DNA from 3 places in the Thauera butanivorans genome. Region 1 is predicted to be linked to each of the others. Evidence: predicted binding sites of a transcription regulator. Region 1 holds the regulator's gene; each other region holds the start of a gene.

Region 1 (7,409 bases):
ACCACGTCGGCAAGGATTCGCCCAAGCTCATCGAAGACCTGGTGCCCAAGCTGCTGCCGGTCGGCACCGTGCAGCGCGTGCTGCAGAACCTGCTCGAAGAAGGCGTCAACATCCGCGACATGCGCAGCATCATCGAAGTGCTGGCCGAGCAGGCGGCGCGCACGCAGGACCCGGTGCAGCTCACGCTCAAGGTGCGCGAGGCGCTGGGCCGCGCGATCATCCAGGGCCTGTTCCCCGGCAACGCCGAAGTCAACGTCATGGCGCTGGAGCCCGGCCTGGAACGCATCCTGATGCAGGCCATGAGCGCGGGCGGCGAGGGCGGCGCGATCGAGCCGGGGCTGGCCGACACGCTGCTGCGCCAGACCGCGCAGATCGCCCAGCGCCAGGAAGAAATCGGCCTCCCGCCGGTGCTGCTGGTGCCCTCGCAGCTGCGCATGCTGCTGTCGCGCTTTTTGCGCCGCGCCGTGCCTTCGCTGAAGGTGATCTCCAACAGCGAAGTGCCCGAGTCCCGCACCATCCGTGTCACGGCGATGATCGGGCAGAACGGATGATCGGCACGATTGATGGGTTTCGCTGCACTCTACCCATCCTACCCAGGGCATCGACGTAGGATGAGTGGGGCCGCGCAAGGGGTGAGCCGGAGGCGAAACCCAGCAACCACGTTCTGCCCAGAGCATCGAATAAGCGGGTGAAACGCGGTTTATTCGGCCCAAGGGATGCGCGCCCCGCTCGGGATAATCCTCCTCAAGCTGCGGCCAAAGTCCGGCTGCCTGGAGAAACGCCATGAACGTCAAACGCTACTTTGCTCCCACTGCCCGCGAAGCGCTCCGCGAGCTGAAGGAAGAGCTCGGCCCCGATGCGATCGTGCTGTCGAACCGTGCCGTCGATGGTGGCGTGGAGATTCTGGCGCTGCCGGGCGAGGCCGTCGGTGCGCTGCAGGCGGCCCGGCGCACGGCTGCTGCGGAGAAAACGGCGGCTGCGGCAAGGCCTGCCGCGAAGGCGGCGGCGCCTGAGCCTTTCGTCCAGCCCGGCCCGCGAGCGCTCGCCCCCGAAGCGGCCGAGGACGATTTCCGCGTCAGCCTGTCCGCACTGGCAGCCAATGCGGCCCGGAATGCGGCGCGTCCGGCTCCGGCCGCCCCCCAGCAGCCCGTCATCCGGCCTTTCTCGCCGCCGCGTATCGAGACGGCCGACTTCGCCATGCGCAGCCGGCCTGCGCCGGCTTCGGCTCCTGTGTCCGCGCCGGCCGAGGATTCCGGCAGTGCCCGCGTGCGTGAGCTGCAGGAAACCAATGCCCGGCTGATGGAAGAGCTGTCCGGCATTCGCGGCATGATCGAGCGCCAGCTTGCCGGCTTCGCCTGGGGCGAAACCCAGCGCCAGGCGCCGGGCCGCGCGGCCTTGATGGGCGAACTGCTCGAAGCCGGCTTTTCCGCCGCCACCGCGCGCAAGCTGTCCGCGGCGGTGCCCGAGGAGGCGGGCCGGATCGAGGCGCGCGAGGCGGCGGGCGCATTGCTCGACCGCATGATGCGCGCCCACGCCTCGGACGACGACGTGATCGACCAGGGCGGCGTGTTCGCGCTGGTCGGGCCGACCGGTGTCGGCAAGACCACCACCACGGCCAAGCTCGCCGCGCGCTGCGTGGTGCGCCACGGCGCCAGCCGGCTGGCGATGATCACCACCGATGGCTACCGCATCGGTGCGCAGGAGCAACTGCGCATCTATGGCCGCATCCTGGGCGTGCCGGTATTCTCGGTGCGCGACGCCGCCGATCTGCGCCAGACCCTGGCCGGCCTGCGCAACAAGCATATGGTGCTGATCGACACCATGGGCATGAGCCAGCGCGACCGCATGGTGGCCGAGCAGGCGGCGATGCTGAGCGGCGCCGGCGACGTCCGCCGCCTGCTGCTGCTGAATGCCACCGCGCGCGGCGACACGCTGGACGACGTGGTGCGCGCCTATGCCGGGGACGACCTGGCGGGCTGCATCTTCACCAAGGTGGACGAGGCCGCCTCCCTGGCGCCGGCGCTCGACGTCGCCGTGCGCCACCGGCTCGGGATCCGCTACCTGACCAACGGCCAGCGGGTGCCGGAAGACCTGCACCTGCCCAACCGGGCCTATCTGCTGCATCGCGCGCTGCGCGGGCAGGGGGCCGAATCGCCCTGGCATCTGAACGGTGACGAGACGGGAATGATGCTGGCCGCGGCCGGAGGTGCCTGAGATGATCGACCGACGAGAAGACCAGGCGGCAGGGTTGAGGCGCCTGTTCCGCCGCGTGCCGCCGCAGGTGCTGGCACTTTATGCCTGCGGCCGCCGCCGTGCGCACAACGCGGTGCTGGCTGCGCATCGCATCGCCGGCCACGCCGAGCGGGTGCTGATCCTGGACGAGGCCGAAGGCGAAGCCGGGCTGGGCGAGGTACTGCGCCAGGCGCCCGGGCCGGACCTGCTGCAACTGCTCGACGGCCGCAGCACGCTGGCCGACGTGCTGCAACCCTCGCCTGGCCTGCTCGGCCGCGTGCCGGCGGTGGCTGCCGCACTGGCGCTGCCCCTGCTGGACGATGCGCGCCGCGCCTGCCTGGTCGAGGCGCTGCGCATCCTGCACCGCCATGCCAGCTTCGTGCTGGTGCATGCCGCTGGTGAAACGGCGGCCGAACCCTCCCCCTTCGTCGCTGCCGCGCCGCGCCGCCTGCTGGTGGTGGAGGCGAGCGCGAGCGGGGCCACCGAGGCCTATCGCACGCTCAAGGCATTGGCCGCCGCCGGCGCGGGTTCCGCCCATGTCGCAGTCTGCCGTGCGCGCGACCGTGACGATGCCGCGCGGTTCTTCGCCGGTCTGAATGCACTGGTCCGGCGCCACGTCGGCCTGCCGCTGGAATGGCTGGGCGAAGTCGAGCACGACGACCTGACTGCCACGCTGTCGCGTTTCGATGCTGCCGCGGCGACGCGGGCGGCCAGCGCCGCCTTCATGCGCGACATCGAGGCGGCGGGCCGGGCGAAGTCCGTGCGGAGAGCCTGAACATGGCGGGCGGTGTGATGTATCCCGCTGGTAATGCCTGTGACAGTGCGGGAGAATGCCGGCAATCCACTTCCCGTCCAGGTATGCCGGCCGGATCGCGCCGCAGGAAAATACAGGCCCAATGGATGTACGACGCCCAAGGTAATCTCGACAAGGCCCATCTGGTCGAAGCTTATGCGCCGCTGGTCAAGCGCATCGCCTACCAGCTCATGGCCAGGCTGCCGGCCAGCGTCGAAGTCGACGACCTGATCCAGAACGGCATGATGGGTCTGCTCGATGCCATCGGCCGCTACGAGGACGGCCTCGGCGCACAGTTCGAAACCTATGCCGTGCAGCGCATCCGCGGCGCCATGCTTGACGGCCTGCGCGAAGCGGACTGGCTGCCGCGCAGCCTGCGGCGCGACATGCGGCGCATCGAATCCGCCATCCACATGCTCGAGCAGGAATACGGACGGGCGCCGACCGAAGGCGAACTGGCGGAGTCGCTCGGCGTGCCGCTGGCCGAGTACCAGCACATGCTGCAGGAAGCGCGTGGGTACCAATTGGTGTATTTCGAGGATTTCGGCCAGGATCGGAACGACGATTTCCTCGAACGCCATCTCGCGCAGCAGGATGCCAACCCGCTCGATCTGCTGGAAGATGCCGACATGCGCCGGCGGCTGGTGTCGGCGATCCAGGTGCTGCCCGAGCGCGAGCAACTGGTGATGGCGCTCTACTACGACGAGGAACTGAACCTGCGCGAGATCGGCGCCGTGCTCGGCGTGACCGAGTCGCGGGTCTGCCAGCTCCACAGCCAGGCGGTGGCGCGGCTGCGCTCGTCGGTGTTCGGCGGCGACGCGCCGGCGGCCGCGCGGCGCGGCCGGCCGCCCAAGAAGCAGCAGACCTGACGAGCGCCCGATGACGATACCCGGACTGCGTCATGGATAGGATCAGTGTCTTCGGCCTCGCGCTGGGGCTTGCCGCGATCGTCGGCGGGCAGGTGCTCGAAGGCGGGCACGTATCCTCGCTGCTGCAGCCGACGGCCTTCTTCATCGTCATCGGCGGCACGCTGGGCGCGGTGATGCTGCAGAGTCCGCTGCGCATCTTCGTCGATGGCGTGCGCATGGCGCGCTGGGTGTTCGTGCCACCGGTGACCAATCCGTCGCGCATGATCGACCAGGTCGTCAATTGGGGCCAGATCGCGCGCAAGGACGGCCTGCTGGTGCTCGAGAACCACATCGGCAGCCTGCCGGACCCCTTCATGCGCAAGGGGCTGCAACTGCTGGTCGATGGCGTCGATCCGGTGCGCCTGCGGGAAGTGCTCGAAGTGGAGATCGACGCCTGGGAGGCCCGGATGCGGCAATCGACCAGAATCTGGGAAGCGGCCGGCGGCTATGCGCCGACCATCGGCATCCTCGGCGCGGTGATGGGGCTGATCCACGTCATGGAGAACCTGTCCGATCCTTCGCGGCTGGGCGCGGGCATCGCCGTCGCCTTCGTCGCCACCATCTACGGCGTGGGCTTCGCCAACCTGGTGTTCCTGCCGATCGCCAAAAAGCTGGCGGCGCAGATCGGCGTGCTGGTGACGCAGCGCGAGATGTTCGTCGACGGCATCGTCGGCATCGCCAACGGCGAGAACCCGCGCATCATCGCCAGCCGCATGCAGGGCTACGTGGTCTAGCCGCAGGCCATGGCGCGCAGACGCAGACAGGCGGAAGAACACGACAACCACGAGCGCTGGCTCGTGTCCTACGCCGACTTCATCACGCTGCTGTTCGCCTTCTTCGTCGTGATGTATTCGCTGTCCTCGATCAACGAGGGCAAGTACCGCGTCGTGTCGGACTCGATCGTCCAGGCCTTCCGCAGTCTCAGCATCACCGACAGGGGCGAGCAGTTCATCGTGCCGCCGGTGGCGATGGCGCCGGTCGTCAGGCCGGCGCCGCCGGCGAACGCCGAGCTGCAGGAGGCGGCCGAGGCCCGCCGCAGGCAGACCACCGCGCAGATGCGTGGCATGGCCGAGGAAATCCGCCGCGCGATGGGCGCACTGGCGCAGACCGGCGAAGTCAATGTGTCCGAAGGTGCGTTCGGCATTAGCATCGAGATCAATGCCGCGCTGCTGTTCGCCCCCGGCGACGCCGCGCTGAGTGCGCCCGCGGCTGAGGCCCTGCGCGCGGTGGCGCAGGTGCTGGCGGCCTCGATATTCCCGATCACCATCGAAGGCCATACCGACAGCACGCCGATCGGTTCCTGGCGCTTTCCGTCGAACTGGGAACTGTCGGCAGTGCGTGCTTCGAGTGTGGCGCGCCTGTTTGTCGACAGCGGCGTGCTGCCCGGCCGCCTAAGCGTCGCCGGCTATGCCGACCAGCGCCCGGTGGCGGACAACGCCAGCGAAGAGGGCAGGGGCCGCAACCGCCGCGTTACGATCCTGCTGGAAGCGCGCGACGTCGAACCGACACCGGTCGGGCCGACGCGCATGTCGCCCGACGACCCGATCCGCTCGATCCTGCCGGGAGAGGTCGATACCGGGGCTGCTGCGTCGGCAGATGCCGCTGCGGAAGCAGCCCCCGCCGATTAAGGCTTCTCAGCGCATCTTTTCCGGCTTCACCTTCGGCGTCAGCGGCGCCCCCTTGCGCGCACGGCGGTGGCGCAGCGGTTCGCGCTGGGCGGGCTTCAGTTCGATGGCGACCGCTCTGCCGCCACGGCCGCTGCCTTCGACGGTCAGCACCGCGTCGTCGGCCGGCACGGCGACGGCGGCCAGCGCCTCGCCTTCGTCCAGCGCCATCACGATCACGCCGCGGCCGCCGCTCTGGGTCTTCATCTCGGGGCGGGGGAAGACCAGCAGGCGGCCGTTTTCCGACGCGGCGGCGATCCAGTCGCCGTGGGCCTTGGCCGGTGGCAACACCTTCTCGCCCTTTTCAAGGTTCATGAAAGCCTTGCCGGCACGCTGGCGGCTGCTGGCGTCGCCGACGCTGCACTGGAAGCCATAGCCACCGCTGTTGGCGAACAGCCAGACCGTCTCGGGCGCATCGCTGAGGACCTGCGCCAGCTTGCCGCCGTCCTGGAACTCCACCAGCGTGGTGATCGGCACGCCGTCGCCGCGTCCGCCGGGCAGTTCGGACACCTTGATCGTGTAGGCGCGGCCGTTGGCGTCGATGACGATCAGCGGCCAGGTGGTGCGCGTCTCGATCACGGCGAAGCCGAAGTCGCCGGCCTTGTAGCCGATGCCGGCGGGGTCGATGCCGTGGCCCTGGCGCGAGCGTACCCAGCCGTTCTTCGACACGATCACGGTGACGGGTTCGTCCGGTACCGCGATCTCGGCCGGCGCCACCGCGGCGACGGCTTCGACCAGGGTGCGGCGGTCGTCGCCGTATTTCTTCGCGTCGGCCTGGATTTCCTTCAGGATCAGGCGGGTCATCGCCGGGCGGCTGTCGAGGATGTGCTGCAGGCCGTCGCGTTCGTCGCGCAGTTCGGCCAGCTCCTTTTCGATCTTGAAGCCTTCCAGGCGCGCGAGCTGGCGCAGGCGGATTTCCAGGATGTCCTCGGCCTGCGTCTCGGACAGGCCGAAGGCGGCGATCAGCGCCGGCTTGGGTTCGTCCGACTCGCGGATCACGCGGATCACTTCCTCGATGTGCAGGAAGGCGATCATGCGGCCTTCGAGGATGTGGATGCGGCGGTCGACTTCGTCCAGGCGGTGGCGGGTGCGGCGTTCGATGGTGACGTAGCGGAAGTCGATCCATTCCTGCAGGACCTGCACCAGGTTCTTCTGCTGCGGCCGGCCATCGCGGCCGATCATCGTCATGTTGACCGAGGCCGAGGTCTCCAGGCTGGTGTGGGCCAGCAGCACCGCCATGAATTCGTCGCGGCTCTGGCGGCTGGACTTGGGTTCCAGCACGATGCGCACCGGCGCCTTGTCGCTGGATTCGTCGCGCACGGTGTCGAGCACGCCGAGTACGAGCTGCTTGAGGTTCTTCTGCTCCTGCGAGACGTCCTTCTTGCCGGCACGCGGCTGCGGGTTGGTCAGGGTCTCGATCTCGGACAGCACCTGCGCGGCCGACACGCCGTGCGGCAGCTCCTCGACGATCACCCGCCACTGGTTGCGGGCGAGTTCCTCGATCTTCCAGCGCGCGCGCAGGCGCAGGCTGCCGCGACCGGAGGCGTAGGCGTCGCGGATCGCCTCGGGCGAGGAAATGAGCTGGCCGCCGCCGGGGAAGTCCGGCCCGGGGATGATGCCGAGCACTTCGTCGAGCGTCGCTTCCGGATTGCGGATCAGGTGGCAGGCGGCTTCGGCCACTTCGCGCAGGTTGTGCGGCGGGATTTCGGTGGCCATGCCCACCGCGATGCCGGAGGCGCCGTTGAGCAGCACGAAGGGCAGGCGGGCCGGCAGCAGCTTCGGCTCCTCGAAGGCGCCGTCGTAGTTGGGGAC
Region 2 (7,409 bases), 870 kb from region 1:
GTGTCCCGACCAGTGTAAACGGAACGAGTTTCGGCTTTGCTGGAACGGGAACCTGGCCAGAGCAAACCGCGTTCTACCATGAGTTTTCACCACCCCAATCCGGTTGCAGCGGTACAGGCAGCATCACCAACGACAGTTGCTACGTCAAAAGAACCGTCACCACTGCGCAGCGGCAGAATTTTGCCAACTGGTATTCCTATTATCGTTCGAGGGAAATGGCCTCCAAAGCAGGCATCAGTCGTGCCTTTGCTCAGCTCGGTGAAGGTGCCCGCCTCGGTTACGGGCGAATAAACAAAAGCGCTGCTTCAACCATCGACGGAAAGTCCATCACCACGATCATGCGTGGAGTGCGCGAGTTCAGCGATGTCGACAAGGACGGCAACACCACAAACAATCGTAAACAGTTCTTCGACTGGCTATTTGCGCTCAACTCATCCGGCAACACCCCGCTGCGGCGCGCCTTGGATGCGGCCGGGCAATATTACGAAAACGATGCAGCAAACGGCCCCTGGAGCACCACACCGGGCGTTACGGGCGGTAATCTTCTTTCCTGCCGCAAGAGCTTCACCATTCTAATGACAGACGGATATTGGAACGACGCACAAGCAGCAACTTCCGGCGCCCGTGAAAACAATGATGGTGGTGAAGGCAATCCATTCGAAGACGAAGACAGCAACACGCTTGCGGACATAGCGTGGTACTACTGGAGCCGCGACTTGCTGGGTGGCCTCGAAAACAGGGTTCCCCCCACTACTCGCAATCCCGCGACCTGGCAGCACATGGCCACTTACACCATTAGCATGGGTTTCGAGCCGACCGGCGTCAAATCCGATGGCACCACACTGACGAGCAACGTGCGCGACACGGTCTTTGCGGCACTCGGCAATCCATCGGCACCGACTATCACTTGGCCGACACCCGGTGCGAACTCCAGCAACAACATCGCCGACTTGCTGCACGCCGCGGTCAACGGCCGTGGTGATTTCTTCAGCGCCGGCAACCCCGAAGAATTTGCCGCAGCCATGCTCGACACCCTGGCCTCCATTTCCGACCAAGTCGGCGCCATCGCTCCGCTGGGCCAGAGTTCGTCGAGTTCGACAGCAGACACGATGCTGTACCAGGCCAAATTCGACACCAGCGACTGGTCGGGCTGGCTGACCGCCACCGAGTTCGATCCGGTCGCAGGCAATCTCAAAGCGACCACGGCATGGACATCCAGCCTGCCCGGCACGCGCAATATCCTGACCTACAATACCGCAACCAGTAGCGGGGCATCCTTCCAGTGGGCCAACATCAGCGATGCACAGAAAGATCTGCTGGGTAGCAAGCCTGGCCTCGGTGCACAAGGGGTGCTGAACTGGGTGCGTGGCAATCAAAGCCAGGAAGAACCCGGCGGCTCCTTCCGCAAACGCAAGAGCACCGGCCTGATCGGCGACATCGTCAACTCCAAGCCCCTGTACATCGGCGCGCGCAACGACGGCTATGCATGGGCAAGCGGCATCCCGCAGAACCAACGCGCGGCCTACCAGACCCGCCTTACTTCCGATGCCTTCAGAAAGCGCCAGCGCACCGTCTATGTCGGCGCCAATGACGGCATGCTCCATGCCTTCAATACCGGCACCTATGCCGACGACGGTGATGGCGTCTTCGACCCCATCAAGGATTTCAATAACGGCAATGGCGTCGAAACTTTCGCCTATGTGCCCGCCGCCGTCTACGCCAACCTGCCCGCCCTCGCCCACCCCGACTACGTAGACCGCCACCTCTACTTCGTCGATGGCAGCCCGGTCGCCGGCGATGCCTGGATCGGTGGCACCTGGAAGACGGTGCTGGTCGGCTCCACCGGAGCCGGCGGCCGCAGCTATTTCGCCCTGGATATCGAGACCCCCAGCAGCATGAACGCCAGCAAAGTGCTGTGGGAGTTCACCCATGACGAACTCGGCCTAAGCATCGGCCAAGCCACGATCGCCCGTGTTGGCAACGCCGCAAACGGTCGCTGGGTGGCGATTTTTGGCAATGGCTACAACAGCAGTTCCCATCGCGCCCAGTTGTTCATCGTCGACCTGAGCACTGGCGAGCTTATCAAGGCAATCGATACCGGCGTCGGCAACTCCAGCCAATCGAATGGCTTGGCCGCACCGCAGGTGGTGGACGTCGACCTCGACGGCAATGCCGACTTGGTCTATGCCGGCGATTACCGCGGCAATCTCTGGAAGTTCGATCTGAGGGGCGCTACCTCCAGCGCATGGAAAGTGGCCTTCGGCGGCAAGCCGCTGTTCAAGGCCACGGACAGCGCTGGCAACAGCCAGCCCATCACCGTCCAGCCCACGGTACGACGCCACCCGAGCAGAGGTGGTTTGGTGGTCTACTTTGGCACTGGCAAGCTGATGCTGGTGGGGGACCAGGGCGACATGTCCGAACAGGCGCTATATGGCATCTTTGATCTGTGCGGCAGCTCCTTCAGCGATGATTGCGCAAGCGCCAATGTCGACACAGGCGTCACCCGCGCACAGCGCGTGCTTAAATCCGAACTACTGGAACAGGATATCTACGAAGAGGGCAACGCCGAATTCGACGATATATACCAAGACTATCGCCTGATCACGCAGAATGCACTTGACCCCGCTGAACATCGTGGCTTCTTCATCACGCTGACGCCGCCTTCAGGTATTGCCAAGGGCGAGCGTGTGACTGGCCCCGCCAGCGTCGCCTTCAGTGACCGGGTGATCTTTACCACGATCCTGCCCAACGACGACCCCTGCGAACAGGGAGCCGACGGCTGGCTCATCGAAATCGACCCCTTTTCAGGGGGGCGCACCGATTATTCGGTGTTCGACATGAACCGCGACGGGCTCTTCAATGGCGGCGACCGCAAGGGCGACACCGTCGTCAGTGGCCAGCGCACCCCGGGCGGCGCCACTCCAGCGATCCTGCATGGGGCCGACAAATCGTACAAGATCGGTACCCAGACCGGCGCCAACCAGAGTATTGCCAACAAGCCCGACCCTAATTTGGTCAACCGTCAGTCTTGGCAGCAAATACAGTAAGGCATAAAACTTAACGAACCGAGATTCGAACCATGAAATACCACTCGCTCCTTCTCGGCGGCCTCACCGCCATCCTGGTCACGATGCCGCACGGCATCCATGCACAACAATCCGACGAAGAGGCCGGGGTACCACCCTTCGAGCACTACACAGTGATCCAGCGCCTTGACCCGGCAAGCGGCGTACTTTTCGCCGACGGCCGCAACTATTACCTGCAACCCGAAACACGAATCTGGATCGGCAGCAAAGAAGCGACGCGAGCCGAGTTGAGCCCCGACATGATTGGCATGAACATCGGGCTCGACGCCTACGAGCACGAAAGCCGCTACCTCATCACGATGCTCCACATCCTGAAGGACGAGAATGAAAGCCCAGCCGCTGACGGGGGGGCAAAATGAAGGCATGGCATGCGGACGGCTTCACCCTGATCGAACTGATGATCGCAGTCGCCATCGTCGGCATCCTGGCCGCAGTGGCCTATCCGAACTACACCAACTACCTGCGCGACTCCCGTCGCGCGGACTGCAAGGCGGTGATGCTCAGCTACGCAAATGCACTTGAGCGACAGTTTTCGGTCAACAGTATTTACCCGGAAAACGCGCTCAACGGCTTCTCTTGCCCGGTCGGCGGAGGCACAGCGACCTATGACTTGGAGTACGAGCAAGAAGATGATGGTGCGAGCTTCAAGCTGACCGCGACACCGGCGGGCACGCAGGCCCATGACCGTTGCGGCACGCTGGAGCTGACCAATACCGGGAAGCGCACCGCCACTGGTACCGGCACCTGCTGGTAAAACAACCGGTAGACAGGGGACACTGTCCTGCCTGCAATAGCCGATTATCGATTCATCAAACCCTGCTCAAGCCCAGGTATCCACCACCCCACCCGCCGCACTGCCCACCGCCGATACCGGCGGCTGTACCGGCGCCGGAATTGCCTGCAACAACTGCAAGGCGCTCTCCGCCTGCATGTCCAGCGCCATCTTCAGCACCTTGACCGAAGCTTCGGCCTGAACCTTGGCGGCCGCATTGGCGCTGGCTGCGGCGGCGATGGAGGAAACGTCCATGATCTGTACTCCAAAACGTTTGTGGTGCCAGCCGGAATGCGGCATGGCGCTCTTCAAGCGATAACGGCCGCAAATGCGGCCGCTTGAGGGTGATCTGCGGGATGTTCCCGCGCCGCCGGAGCTCAGTCGCGGAAGTTGCCGTACTGCAGCGGAAAATCCGTGATCTGCTTCTTGACCAGCGCGATCGCTTCCTGCAGCACATCGCGCTTGGCACCGGACACGCGCACCGCGTCGCCCTGGATCGCGGCCTGCACCTTGAGCTTGCTGTCCTTCAGCAGCTTGACGATCTTCTTGGCCAGGTCCTGGTCGACGCCGACGCAGACCTTCACTTCCTGCTTGACCTTGTTGCCGGAGATCTTCTGCACGTCGCCGTAGTCCAGGCAACGCACGTCGACGTTCTTCTTCGTCATCTCGGGCAGCAGGATGGTCTTGATCTGGTCGAGCTGGAAATCGCTGTCGCCATAGAGGGTCAGCAGCTTGTCGGCCTGCTCGATGTTCGCGCTGGTGCCCTTGAAATCGTGGCGGCCGGCAACCTTGCGGTTGGCCTGCTCGACGGCATTGCGCAGCGAGGGCTGGTCGACCTCGGACATGATGTCGAATGAAGGCATATCGCTTCCCCTCGTCCTGCTCGGTTCAGCCGAAATGGCAGATGTAGTGGTAGGGCTCGCCCGACACTTCGATGTCGAAGCTGGAGTTGGCCGGCACGTCGAAGGATTCGCCCGCGCCGTAGGTCTTCCATTCGTCGCTGCCCTTCAGGCGCACGCGGCAGCTGCCGGCCACGCCTTCCATGATCTCTGGCGCGCCGGTGTTGAAAGTCAGCGCGGCCGGCAGAATGACGCCGACCGACTTCTTCGTGCCGTCGGCGAACTGGATGCCGTGGCTGACGCACTTGCCGTCGAAATAGACGCTGGCCTTGGTGGCGACGGCGACGCCGTCGATCTTTTCAGTGATGCTCATGGTGATGCTTTCCTCATTCGATGCCGAGCAGCTTCTGGATGATGCCCTTGGCGACGAAGCCGACGAAGCCGACGCCGAGGCCGATGAACATCCACATCATGCCGTACTTGCCGGCTTTCGATTCCTTGCCCAGGTTCCAGATGATGAACATCATGTACAGGATCAGCGCCCCGAGGCCGAGCTTGAGCGACCAATCCTCGAACTCGGCCATGGTCAGGCCGAAGATCAGTATGTCGTCCATCATCCGTCTCCCGAATCAACGCGCTCCGAAAACCGGACTCAGCCCTGCCGTCTGGTTTTCGCGTTCGCCGCGATGCGCATGCGCAGCGCGTTGAGGCGGATGAAGCCGTGCGCGTCCTTCTGGTTGTAGGCGCCCTGGTCGTCTTCGAAGGTGGCGATGGTCGGATCGAACAGCGAATCGGTCTTCGAGTCGCGGCCGGTGACGATGACGTTGCCCTTGTACAGCTTGACCCGCACCCAGCCGTTGACCGTCTGCTGGGTCTGGTCGATCAGCGCCTGCATGGCGAGACGCTCGGGGCTCCACCAGTAGCCGTTGTAGATCACGCTGGCGTAGCGCGGCATCAGGTCGTCCTTGAGGTGGGCGACTTCGCGGTCGAGCGTGATCGATTCGATGGCGCGGTGGGCCTTCAGCAGGATGGTGCCGCCCGGGGTTTCGTAGCAGCCGCGGCTCTTCATGCCGACATAGCGGTTTTCCACCAGATCGAGGCGGCCGATGCCGTGCTTGCCGCCCAGTTCGTTGAGCTTGGCGAGCAGTTCGTGCGGCTTCGTGCGGGTGCCGTTGATGGCGACCAGGTCGCCCTTCTCGAACTCCAGGTCGACGTATTCGGCGGCGTCCGGCGCGGCCTCGGGCGACACGGTCCAGCGCCACATCGATTCCTCGGCCTCGGCCGCCGGGTCTTCGAGGTGGCGGCCTTCGTAGGAGATGTGCAGCAGGTTGGCGTCCATCGAGTAGGGCGAACCGCCCTGCTTGTGCTTCATCTCGATCGGGATGCCGTTCTTCTCGGCGTAGGCGAGCAGCTTCTCGCGCGACAGCAGATCCCATTCGCGCCACGGCGCGATGACCTTCACGTTCGGCATCAGCGCGTAGTAGCCCAGCTCGAAGCGGACCTGGTCGTTGCCCTTGCCGGTGGCGCCGTGCGACACCGCATCGGCGCCGGTGGCGCGCGCGATCTCGATCTGGCGCTTGGAGATCAGCGGACGGGCGATCGAGGTGCCGAGCAGGTACTCGCCTTCATAGACGGTGTTGGCGCGGAACATCGGGAAGACGAAGTCGCGCACGAACTCTTCGCGCAGGTCGTCGATGAAGATGTTCTCGGGCTTGATGCCGAACTGCAGCGCCTTGGTGCGCGCGGGCTCGAGCTCCTCGCCCTGGCCGAGGTCGGCGGTGAAGGTGACCACTTCGCACTGGTAGGTGTCCTGCAGCCACTTCAGGATGACCGAAGTGTCCAGCCCGCCCGAGTAGGCGAGCACTGCTTTCTTGACGTCGCTCATGCTGTTTTCCTGTTTCCTGCTGTGTTGCCGGCGCGCACGCCCGTGCGCGCCTCCTTGTTCGTTGCGGCTTACCTGGGCTCCACGCGGCCGAGCATCAGGTACTCCATCAGTGCCTTCTGCGCGTGCAGGCGGTTCTCGGCCTCGTCCCAGACCACCGACTGCGGCCCGTCGATGACTTCGGCGGTGACTTCCTCGCCGCGATGAGCCGGCAGGCAGTGCATGAAGAGCGCATCGCCGGCGGCAACGGACATCATCTCGGCATCGACGCACCAGTCGGCGAAAGCCTTCATGCGCGCTTCGTTCTCGGCCTCGAAGCCCATCGAGGTCCACACGTCGGTGGTGACCAGATGCGCGCCGCGGCAGGCATCCATCGGGTCGGAGAACTGCTCGAAATTGCCGGTGCCGTACAGCCCTGCCCGCTCGGGCTCGACTTCGTAGCCCGGCGGCGTCGATACGTGGACGTTGAAGCCCAGGACCTCGGCAGCCTGCAGCCAGGTGTTGCACATGTTGTTGCTGTCGCCGATCCAGGCCACGGTCTTGCCTGCGATCGAGCCGCGATGCTCGATGTAGGTGAAGATGTCGGCCAGTATCTGGCAGGGATGGTATTCGTTGGTCAGGCCGTTGATGACCGGCACGCGCGAGTTGGCGGCGAAGCGCTCGACCATTTCCTGCTCGAAAGTGCGGATCATCACCAGGTCGCTCATGCGCGAGATGACCTGGGCCGCGTCCTCCACCGATTCGCCGCGGCCGAGTTGCGAGTCGCGCGTGTTGAGGTAGATGGCCGAGCCGCCGAGCTGCTGCACGCCGGCCTCGAAGGACAGGCGGGT
Region 3 (7,409 bases), 1.4 Mb from region 1:
CGGTCAGCTTCAGGCCGGCCGCTTCGAGCGATTCGGCCAGTCTGGCGGCGCCGGCGTCCAGCGCGACGATGCTGGCGTCGTCGTCCGAGCGCAGGCGCAGCGCGACGCCGGCCGGCGTCAATTGCATGTGCGCTTCGATGCTGCCCAGGCGCGGCAGGCTCAGGCGCAGCGTGGTGTTCCAGTCCTGCGCCGTCGTGTCGTCTTCGCCATCGTCCCGTTCGGGGTCGTCGATGATCCATTCCATCTGCTGTCCCGGCCAGGCCTGGCCCTGCCACACGTACTGGTGGGTGGCGAGCGCTTCCAGCTGCTGATGGACCACGGGCAGCAGGCGTTCGGGAATCGGCGCGCTGGTGCTGCTGCGGACCGGTGCGGCGTCGTCGGCGATGGCGCGCAGGGCCGCGTTCGTGCGCTCGCTGCCGTCCACCGCGCTGGCTTGCCCACCGCCGGTGGCTGCGGTGTGCGCCGCGGCCGCCTGGGGCGCGGCGGAGCCGGTGCCGGCGGGGCGCCCGCCTGCCGCCGGGTGGCCGGCCTGCTGGACTTGCGCCTGCGGTTCGCGCATCAGGCTGGCGCTGTCGCGCGTGCCCATCACCCATTCGGCCTGGTGCGATTCGTAGAACAGGCCGCTCTGGCCCAGCGCCTGGCGCAGCAGCGGCACCAGCGGCGCGCCGCTGGTGGGCGGGGCGGTGAGCAGGGGCTGGTTGCCGGCAAGATTTGCCGGTGGCGGCGAAGGCTGGCCGGTGAGCAGGAAGCTGATCAGCCGGCCGGTCTGGCTCAGTGCGGGCTGGGCCGAGGCATTGGCACTGGCGGCATCGTTGCCGACGACGCGGGCGAACACCGCCTGCTGCGTCACGCGCGAGGTTTCGAGCTCGAGGGTGTCGCCGGGCTTGGCCGAGGTGTTCAGCACCAGCGTCATTTCCTTGCCGGCGACCACGGCGCGGAACGAGCCGTCGGGCAGGGTGCGCAGCAGCGTGGCGAAGAAGCGCTGGCCTTGCTGCAGCTCCGGCAGCAAGGCCTGGATTTCGCGCGCGCGCTGCAGGCCGGCAACCGGCGGGCTGGTATTGAAGAAACTGGCCTCGGTGAGTGTTCTCAGCCGGGCGGCGAGGTCAGCGGGGATCATCGCGGTTCCCTCCTTGCCCGGGAGAGTCTACCCCAGGGTCGGGCGCGTCAGATGTTGCCGTACGTATCGCGCACGTTGCGCCTGCGTATCGTGCCGGACAGCAGCTTGCGGGTGCTTTCCAGGAAGGGTTCGGCATGGCAGCGGACGTCGGCGTCGAGCTCCAGCATGCGCTGGATCATCGCTGCCATCTCCTGCTGTGCGGCATCCGGCAGCCGGGCGGTGTCGGCGGGAGCGGCCGCGGCCGCCTTGCGCAGTGCGGAACTTGCCGCTTCCAGTTCGGCGAGCCGGCTCCAATCGTTGCGTACCGCGGCCTCGGCCATGGCTTCGTACAGGGCGAGCAGTTCGCGGCAGCTTTCCGGCGTCAGCATATCGGGCTCCCGTTCAGGCCGCGGCCTGGTCGGCGATGCCGGCCCAGGCTTCGCGCAGGCTGGCGAGCAGGCCGACGACTTCGTTCAGCGCCGCCTCGCTGCTGTGCAGGTTGGCATACAGCAGGCGCTCGCTCATGTACTCGTACAGCGCATGCAGGCGTCCGGCCAGTTCGCCGCCGGCATTCATGTCCAGGCTGACCTTGAGGCCGTTGTCGATGATGTTGATGGCCTTGGAAATCGACTGGCCCTTGGTCGGGATGTCCTTGTTGCGGACGGCGACCAGCGCGGTGCGCAGCGCCAGCAGGGCGCCGTCGTACAGCATCAGGATGAGCTTGTGCGGGCTGGCCGCTTCGACGCTGGTTTCGGTGCCGACGCGGGCGTAGGCCGAGGCGCGGTTGGCGTAGGAGGTGCCGAACATGGTGCTCCGTCTCCTCAGTTGCCGATCTTGGGCAGGTTGGCCAGTTGCTGGGCCAGGTAGCTGCTGGTCTGCGACATGCCGGCGAGCAGGGTGTCGAGGCGCGAGAATTCCATTCTGTAGCGTGTTTCCAGCATCTGGATGCGTTCTTCGACGCGCTCGTATTTTTCCTCCAGCGACTGGATGTTGCTGTCGATGCTGTTGGTACGGTTGGCAATCACCCCGCCATTGCTGTCCAGCAGGCCGCTGAGGCGCTCGCTGAAGGTTGCGGCCAAGCCTTTCACGCCGTCCTTGCCGGCAAAAAATGCCCCCACGTCCATGTTCGGGTTCGACAATGCCGCTTCGAATTTGGCGCTGTCGAGCGACAGCTTGCCGTCCACGCTGACCTTGCCGGTTTCCTTGTCGGTCGTGGCGCCGTTGCCGATACCGATTTCGGCAAGCGAACGGATGCCGCCCAGGCCGCCCAGCGCATCGTTGAGCGCATTGCGCAGCGTCGACTGGATGCTGCGGGCGGTGGCGTCGCCGGTCAGCGTGGAACTGGTCTTGGTGTTGGCGTCGTAGGCGGTCAGCGACTTCAGCGTGTCGTTTACCTCGTTGTAGGCCTTGATGAAGGCATCGACGGCTTTGCGCGCCTGTTCATTGTCGGTGGCGACTGTCAGCGTGCCCTTCAGGCTGGCGACGTCGCTTTCAGGCTCTTCGTTCAGCGTCAGCGTGACGCCATCGATCAGGTCGTCGATGCTGTTCTTGCCGCGTGAAACCTCGATGCCGTCGACCTTGAGCTTTGCGCTTTGCGCCGCCTGTACGGACTGCATCTGGCCCGCAGGGGCCGTCGTGCCCGGGTCGTAGCTCAGATCGGCCAGACCGTCGGTACCGGTGAGCTTGAACGCCATGTTCTCGCCGGTGGCCGTACCGGTGAGCACCAGTTGCTCGGTCTTGCCGTTATTGACGACGCTGGCCTTGACGCCCAGCGTGGGGTCGCCGTTGATGGCGTCGCGCAGCTCGGCGAGCGTGCCGCCCGCAAAGTCGAGCAAAGCCATCCGCTCCGGGTCGCCCGCGAAGGCGCCGCTTTCATCGACCGTGCCGAACTGGATGCTCAAGGTGCCGGCGCCCCCGGGGACGAAGCTGGCCGCGGGGTCGGTAGTGATGCGTTGTTCCTTGGCGAGCTGGAACACTTCGATGGCATGGTTGCCGACTGCCGCGCCCGCCTTGGTCGTTGCGGTGAAGCCCTTGCCGTTGACCGTGGCCTTGGTCCCGCCGAACAAGCCATCCTTGCCCAGCGCATCCACGGCGGTTTGCAGATTGCTCAATGTGCCCTTGATCTGGCCGAAGGCGGACAGCTTGGCCGTTTCCGCAGCTTGCTTGGTCACCAGCGGCTGCTGGGTCGTCCTGCGTTCTGCGGTGATCAACTGGTTGACGATGGATGTGATGTCGAGGATGGAACCCCCGGACGTGATCGCGGCCATGATGCATTCTCCTTCTGTGTCGCTCAGGCCTGCTGTTTGATCAGCAGCCCCTGCAGCTTGTCCATCGCCTTGGCGATGGCGACGATTTCCTCGGATGGGATCTGGCGGATGACCTCGTCGGTGGATGCATCCACAACTTTGACGATGGTACGGCCGATATCCTGGTCGATGGAGAATTGCAAGTTCTGTGCCACGGGGGCAATGGCCGTGCGCATTTCTTCGACCGCCTGCGCGATCTGTTCCGCATCGGGCTGTTGCACGGCGGCGGTCGGCGCGCCGGTTGCGACCGCCACGGGGTCGGGGGCTGCTGCCTGCGGCGAAGACTGCGTGGCCTGCGACAGAATGCGTGTCGTTTGCGGAATGGCGTTGCCGATCGACTCGATGCTCATGATTCATCTCCTTGATAGGCGAACGGCGCGAGACTCTTGCGAGCCCCGCGCCGGGCGATGCTACATCGTCAGACCGTGAATATCAGCGGAGGAGCGACAGCACGTTCTGGGGCAGGGCGTTGGCCTGCGACAGCATCGCGGTGCCGGCTTGCTGCAGGATCTGCGAGCGGGTCAGGTTGGCGGTCTCGGAAGCGAAATCGGTGTCGAGGATGCGGCTGCGCGATGCCGACATGTTCTCCGAGGTTGTGCTCAGGTTGGCGATGGTGTTCTCGAAACGGGACTGCAGGGCGCCGTACTTGGCGCGCTGGCTGTTGATCGAGGCCAGCGCGGCGTCGACCATGGCGAGTGTGCGGTTGGAGGCATCCACCGTGCTGACGTCCATCTCGGACACGGCCTGGAGCTGGCTGGCGGTGGCTGTGCTGGCAAGCAGGAACTGTCCCTGGTCGTCGGTGACACTGAAGGAGGCGTTCGAGTCGAAGGTCAGTTGGCCGGTGACCCAGACTTCCGCGCCGCCGAACGCACCCGAACCGTCCTCACCCGCCACGGCGGCGACGATGTCGGTGCCGCCGATGTCCTTGACGGTGAACACCGAGGCCGCTTCGGAGTCATTGACCAGCTTGATGTCGCTGCCTTCGGCATTGGTCAGCACGATGCCGTTGCCTTCGGCGTTGAGCTTGGCGGTGACACCGGTCTTGGCGGCCACGTCGTTGAAGGCCTTGATGGCGTCGGCGTAATCATCGCCGGTGCCCGCACTGCCGACGGTGAAGGACAGCGTTTGCGCCTGGTCGGTACCGTTGTTCGAGGCCAGCTTCAGCACGTAGGACGAGCCGGCGACGAAGTCGGTCAGATGCACTTCGGTACGCGCGCTGGCGGATACGCCGGTGCTTTCGGTAGCAGCGTTGATCTTGGCGGCGACGTCCTTGGCGCTGGCTTCGGCGGCGTATTCGACTTCGGCGGTGCCGTAGGTGCCGTTGATCGTCAGGACGCCATCGGCGGCGATCGCCGAAGCACCCGTATCTCCCTGGGCGAGATTGACGCCCGCGGTACCGCCCACGGTGAGGTCGCCGGCACCGCCGGTGGAAGTGGCCGCCATGCCGCCGATGCGGTAGTTGCCATAGGCGGTGGTGCCGAAGTTGGCAGAGGTGGCGGTGATGGTCTGGTTTGCGTTGGCGCCGACCTGGAAGGTTGCGGAAGTGAAGGAGCCGTCGAGCAACTTGCGGCCGTTGAATTCGGTGGTTTGCGCGATGCGGTTGAGTTCGGAGGTCAGGGCGTTGACTTCGTCGTTGAGCGCCTTGCGGTCCGATGCGGAGTTTGTGGCGTTGGCCGACTGCACGGCCAAGGTGCGGATGCGCTGCAGGATTTCGCCGGATGAGGCGAGTGCGCCTTCGGCGGTCTGCGCCAGCGAAATGCCATCGTTGGCGTTGCGGGTAGCCTGGTTCAGACCGTTGATCTGGGCAGTGAAGCGCTCGGAAATGGCGAGGCCGGCGGCGTCGTCCTTGGCGCTGTTGATGCGCAGGCCGGAAGACAGGCGTTGCAGCGACGTGGCGAGGGAATTGCCAGAGGTGCTCAGGTTGCGTTGTGCGGTCAGGGAAGGCACGTTGGTGTTGATGACTTGCGACATGATCGTCTCCCGATGAGGATGAAGAATCTGATGAGCCGGCCGTATCACCTGAGTGTTGTGTGATCCGTCTGCCGTCAGGAGCATTAACGGAGGCGGGTGGAAAATCTTTAGCGGAAATTCTGCCGGACTGTCTTATTCTTGCCGGCTGGCGGAGGGCTGTCCCGATAGCGAGGGCGAATATGAAAAAAGGGATTGGGGTTTGAACAGACGCGAGAACGACACGGCGGGTGCGCGCTGGATGCCGCTCAACCGGAGCTGCGGCTTCGAGACCTGGGCGCCGCTCGATCCCGGCCGCTGGATCGACTTCAATCCATGTTGTGTCCAGTTGCCTTCGGGGCGCTGGCTGGGGGTGATCCGGCGGGATATTGTGCCGCCGGTGCCTGGGATGGGAACGGTCTGGACCATCGAACTCGACGAACACCTGTGCCCGGCCGGCGAGCCCCGCCTGTTGCTTGCGCAAGGGGAGGATCCCCGTGCCATCGTGCTCGGGGGACGGGTGCTCGTGTTCCATTGCGTGATCGAGCGCGCAGGGGACGGCCGTGTCAATGGCGCGGCGATGCGCATCGCCGAGTGTGCGATCGAGGATACAGCGGGGGTTGCGCCCATGCTGCGTGTCGATCGCGTGCTGGAATTGCCCAAGAATCCGTTGCAGAAGCCGCGCACCGGTGATCCGCATGAGAACTGGGAGAAGAACTGGGTTCCTTTTCCGTTGCCGTCCGGGTCGATCGGACTGATCTATTCCCACGACCCATGGGCGGTATTGCTGCTGAAGGCCGATGCCGCAAGCGAGTCGCGCCAGTTCGAGGGCGGCTGGCAGGGGCCGGGGCTCGAATGGGCGTGGGGCGAGATCCGGGGGGGAACCGTCCCCGTGCCAGCACCTGCTGCATGCGGTGGCGAGCGGCTCATCACTTTCTATCATTCGTCCACGGTGGTCGGGAGCCGCAAGCTCTATTTCGTCGGGGCATGCGTTTTCGATGCCGAACCGCCGTTCTGGCCCAGGCTGATGACCCATGAGCCGCTGGTGGTGGCGCCCTACAACACAGGGGCGCATCGGTTCGGCTGGAATTTTGCCGGGAGCGTGGTGTTTCCGCTGGGTGCGCAGCCCGTCGCCGGCGGCTTCCGGCTGCTGTGCGGCCGCGACGATGGCAGCATCGCCACCTTCATGGTCGACGGCGAAGCCCTGCTGTCGCGCCTCGCTCCCTTGCGCGAGGCGCGGGCGGTGCATAATGCCCGGGGGGAGTCCATCAGCGCCCGACATGAGCCGCTGGTGCCGTGGGCATTCGATGCGTCGGCCCTGCGCATCCCACGTCTGCTCGCGCTGATGCACGACGGCCGCGGGCTGTTCGTCGATGCCGCGCCTGGAGACGGCGTGGCAACGGCCAGGCTGGCAGCGCATTTCGAACGCAGCATCGTTTTTGCCGCCAACGGTGACGAGCATCGCCGCATGCGGCAGTTGCTGGCCTTGAACTGCATCGACACGGCGGAACTGCGCCTTGGCGAGGCGGTGTTCGATGAGCCGACCATGTGCGAGCTCGGTTTGCTCTACATCGATCGTGCCGCGCTGGCCGAGGCGATCCTGAGACGGGCGGTGGGCGTGCTGGAGAAATACCGGCCATTGCTGGTCATCGACTTGCCGGATGACGAACGGGGCGTACGCCGGATCGAGGCCTTGCTGGCCGAGTGCGACTATACCTGCGAGGCCATTTTTCCGTTCGTGCCGTCTTGCCGCCTGGCGATTCCCCGCGAGTCCAGAACGAACCACGCATGGTTGGTTTGATCGGCCTGCCAAGCAATAATCCAAACCATCGATGAGGGTCGAACATGCTGCCCAGAGTGAATCTCGTCAGAGGCAATTCCGCCGACTATCTGCTTTTTTCCACCGGCGACGCCATCTCCAGGACCATCTACGCCAGAGGCGCATGGGCCGAGCCGCTCATCACGATAAGCCGTATGTTCTACGAGGGCGGCAGCGCGCCCCTCGTCCTGGACATCGGCGCCAACCTGGGGGCCTATGCGATCGCCGTGGCCCAGGATCT

The links. Region 1 encodes FliA, which starts transcription of late flagellar genes. Its sites were predicted from a motif close to CTAAAGTTNNNNNNNNNNNNGCCGNTA; they were not measured.
Region 2: a site for FliA is predicted at 4,175-4,201, ahead of ACNQFN_RS10300 (YjfB family protein). Genes of this name have one in related genera too.
Region 3: a site for FliA is predicted at 5,458-5,484, ahead of ACNQFN_RS07770 (flagellin). Genes of this name have one in related genera too.

What each region holds. Positions count from the first base shown of each region.
Region 1 is NZ_CP183038.1:3,008,935-3,016,343, reverse strand. It holds gene flhA (flagellar biosynthesis protein FlhA) at 1-551, shown strand, start outside; gene flhF (flagellar biosynthesis protein FlhF) at 784-2,214, shown strand; gene ACNQFN_RS14600 (MinD/ParA family ATP-binding protein) at 2,216-3,007, shown strand; gene ACNQFN_RS14595 (RNA polymerase sigma factor FliA) at 3,133-3,894, shown strand; gene ACNQFN_RS14590 (flagellar motor protein) at 3,927-4,667, shown strand; gene motD (flagellar motor protein MotD) at 4,677-5,561, shown strand; gene parC (DNA topoisomerase IV subunit A) at 5,568-7,409, opposite strand, start outside.
Region 2 is NZ_CP183038.1:2,135,271-2,142,679, reverse strand. It holds gene ACNQFN_RS10315 (pilus assembly protein) at 1-3,047, shown strand, start outside; gene ACNQFN_RS10310 (hypothetical protein) at 3,080-3,445, shown strand; gene ACNQFN_RS10305 (type IV pilin protein) at 3,442-3,840, shown strand; gene ACNQFN_RS10300 (YjfB family protein) at 3,907-4,113, opposite strand; gene ACNQFN_RS10295 (YajQ family cyclic di-GMP-binding protein) at 4,236-4,721, opposite strand; gene ACNQFN_RS10290 (pyrimidine/purine nucleoside phosphorylase) at 4,747-5,070, opposite strand; gene ACNQFN_RS10285 (DUF2788 domain-containing protein) at 5,084-5,314, opposite strand; gene ACNQFN_RS10280 (argininosuccinate synthase) at 5,350-6,582, opposite strand; gene argF (ornithine carbamoyltransferase) at 6,651-7,409, opposite strand, start outside.
Region 3 is NZ_CP183038.1:1,602,148-1,609,556, forward strand. It holds gene ACNQFN_RS07745 (flagellar hook-length control protein FliK) at 1-1,117, opposite strand, end outside; gene ACNQFN_RS07750 (flagellar protein FliT) at 1,165-1,485, opposite strand; gene fliS (flagellar export chaperone FliS) at 1,499-1,903, opposite strand; gene fliD (flagellar filament capping protein FliD) at 1,918-3,363, opposite strand; gene ACNQFN_RS07765 (flagellar protein FlaG) at 3,387-3,752, opposite strand; gene ACNQFN_RS07770 (flagellin) at 3,835-5,373, opposite strand; gene ACNQFN_RS07775 (hypothetical protein) at 5,573-7,150, shown strand; gene ACNQFN_RS07780 (FkbM family methyltransferase) at 7,195-7,409, shown strand, end outside.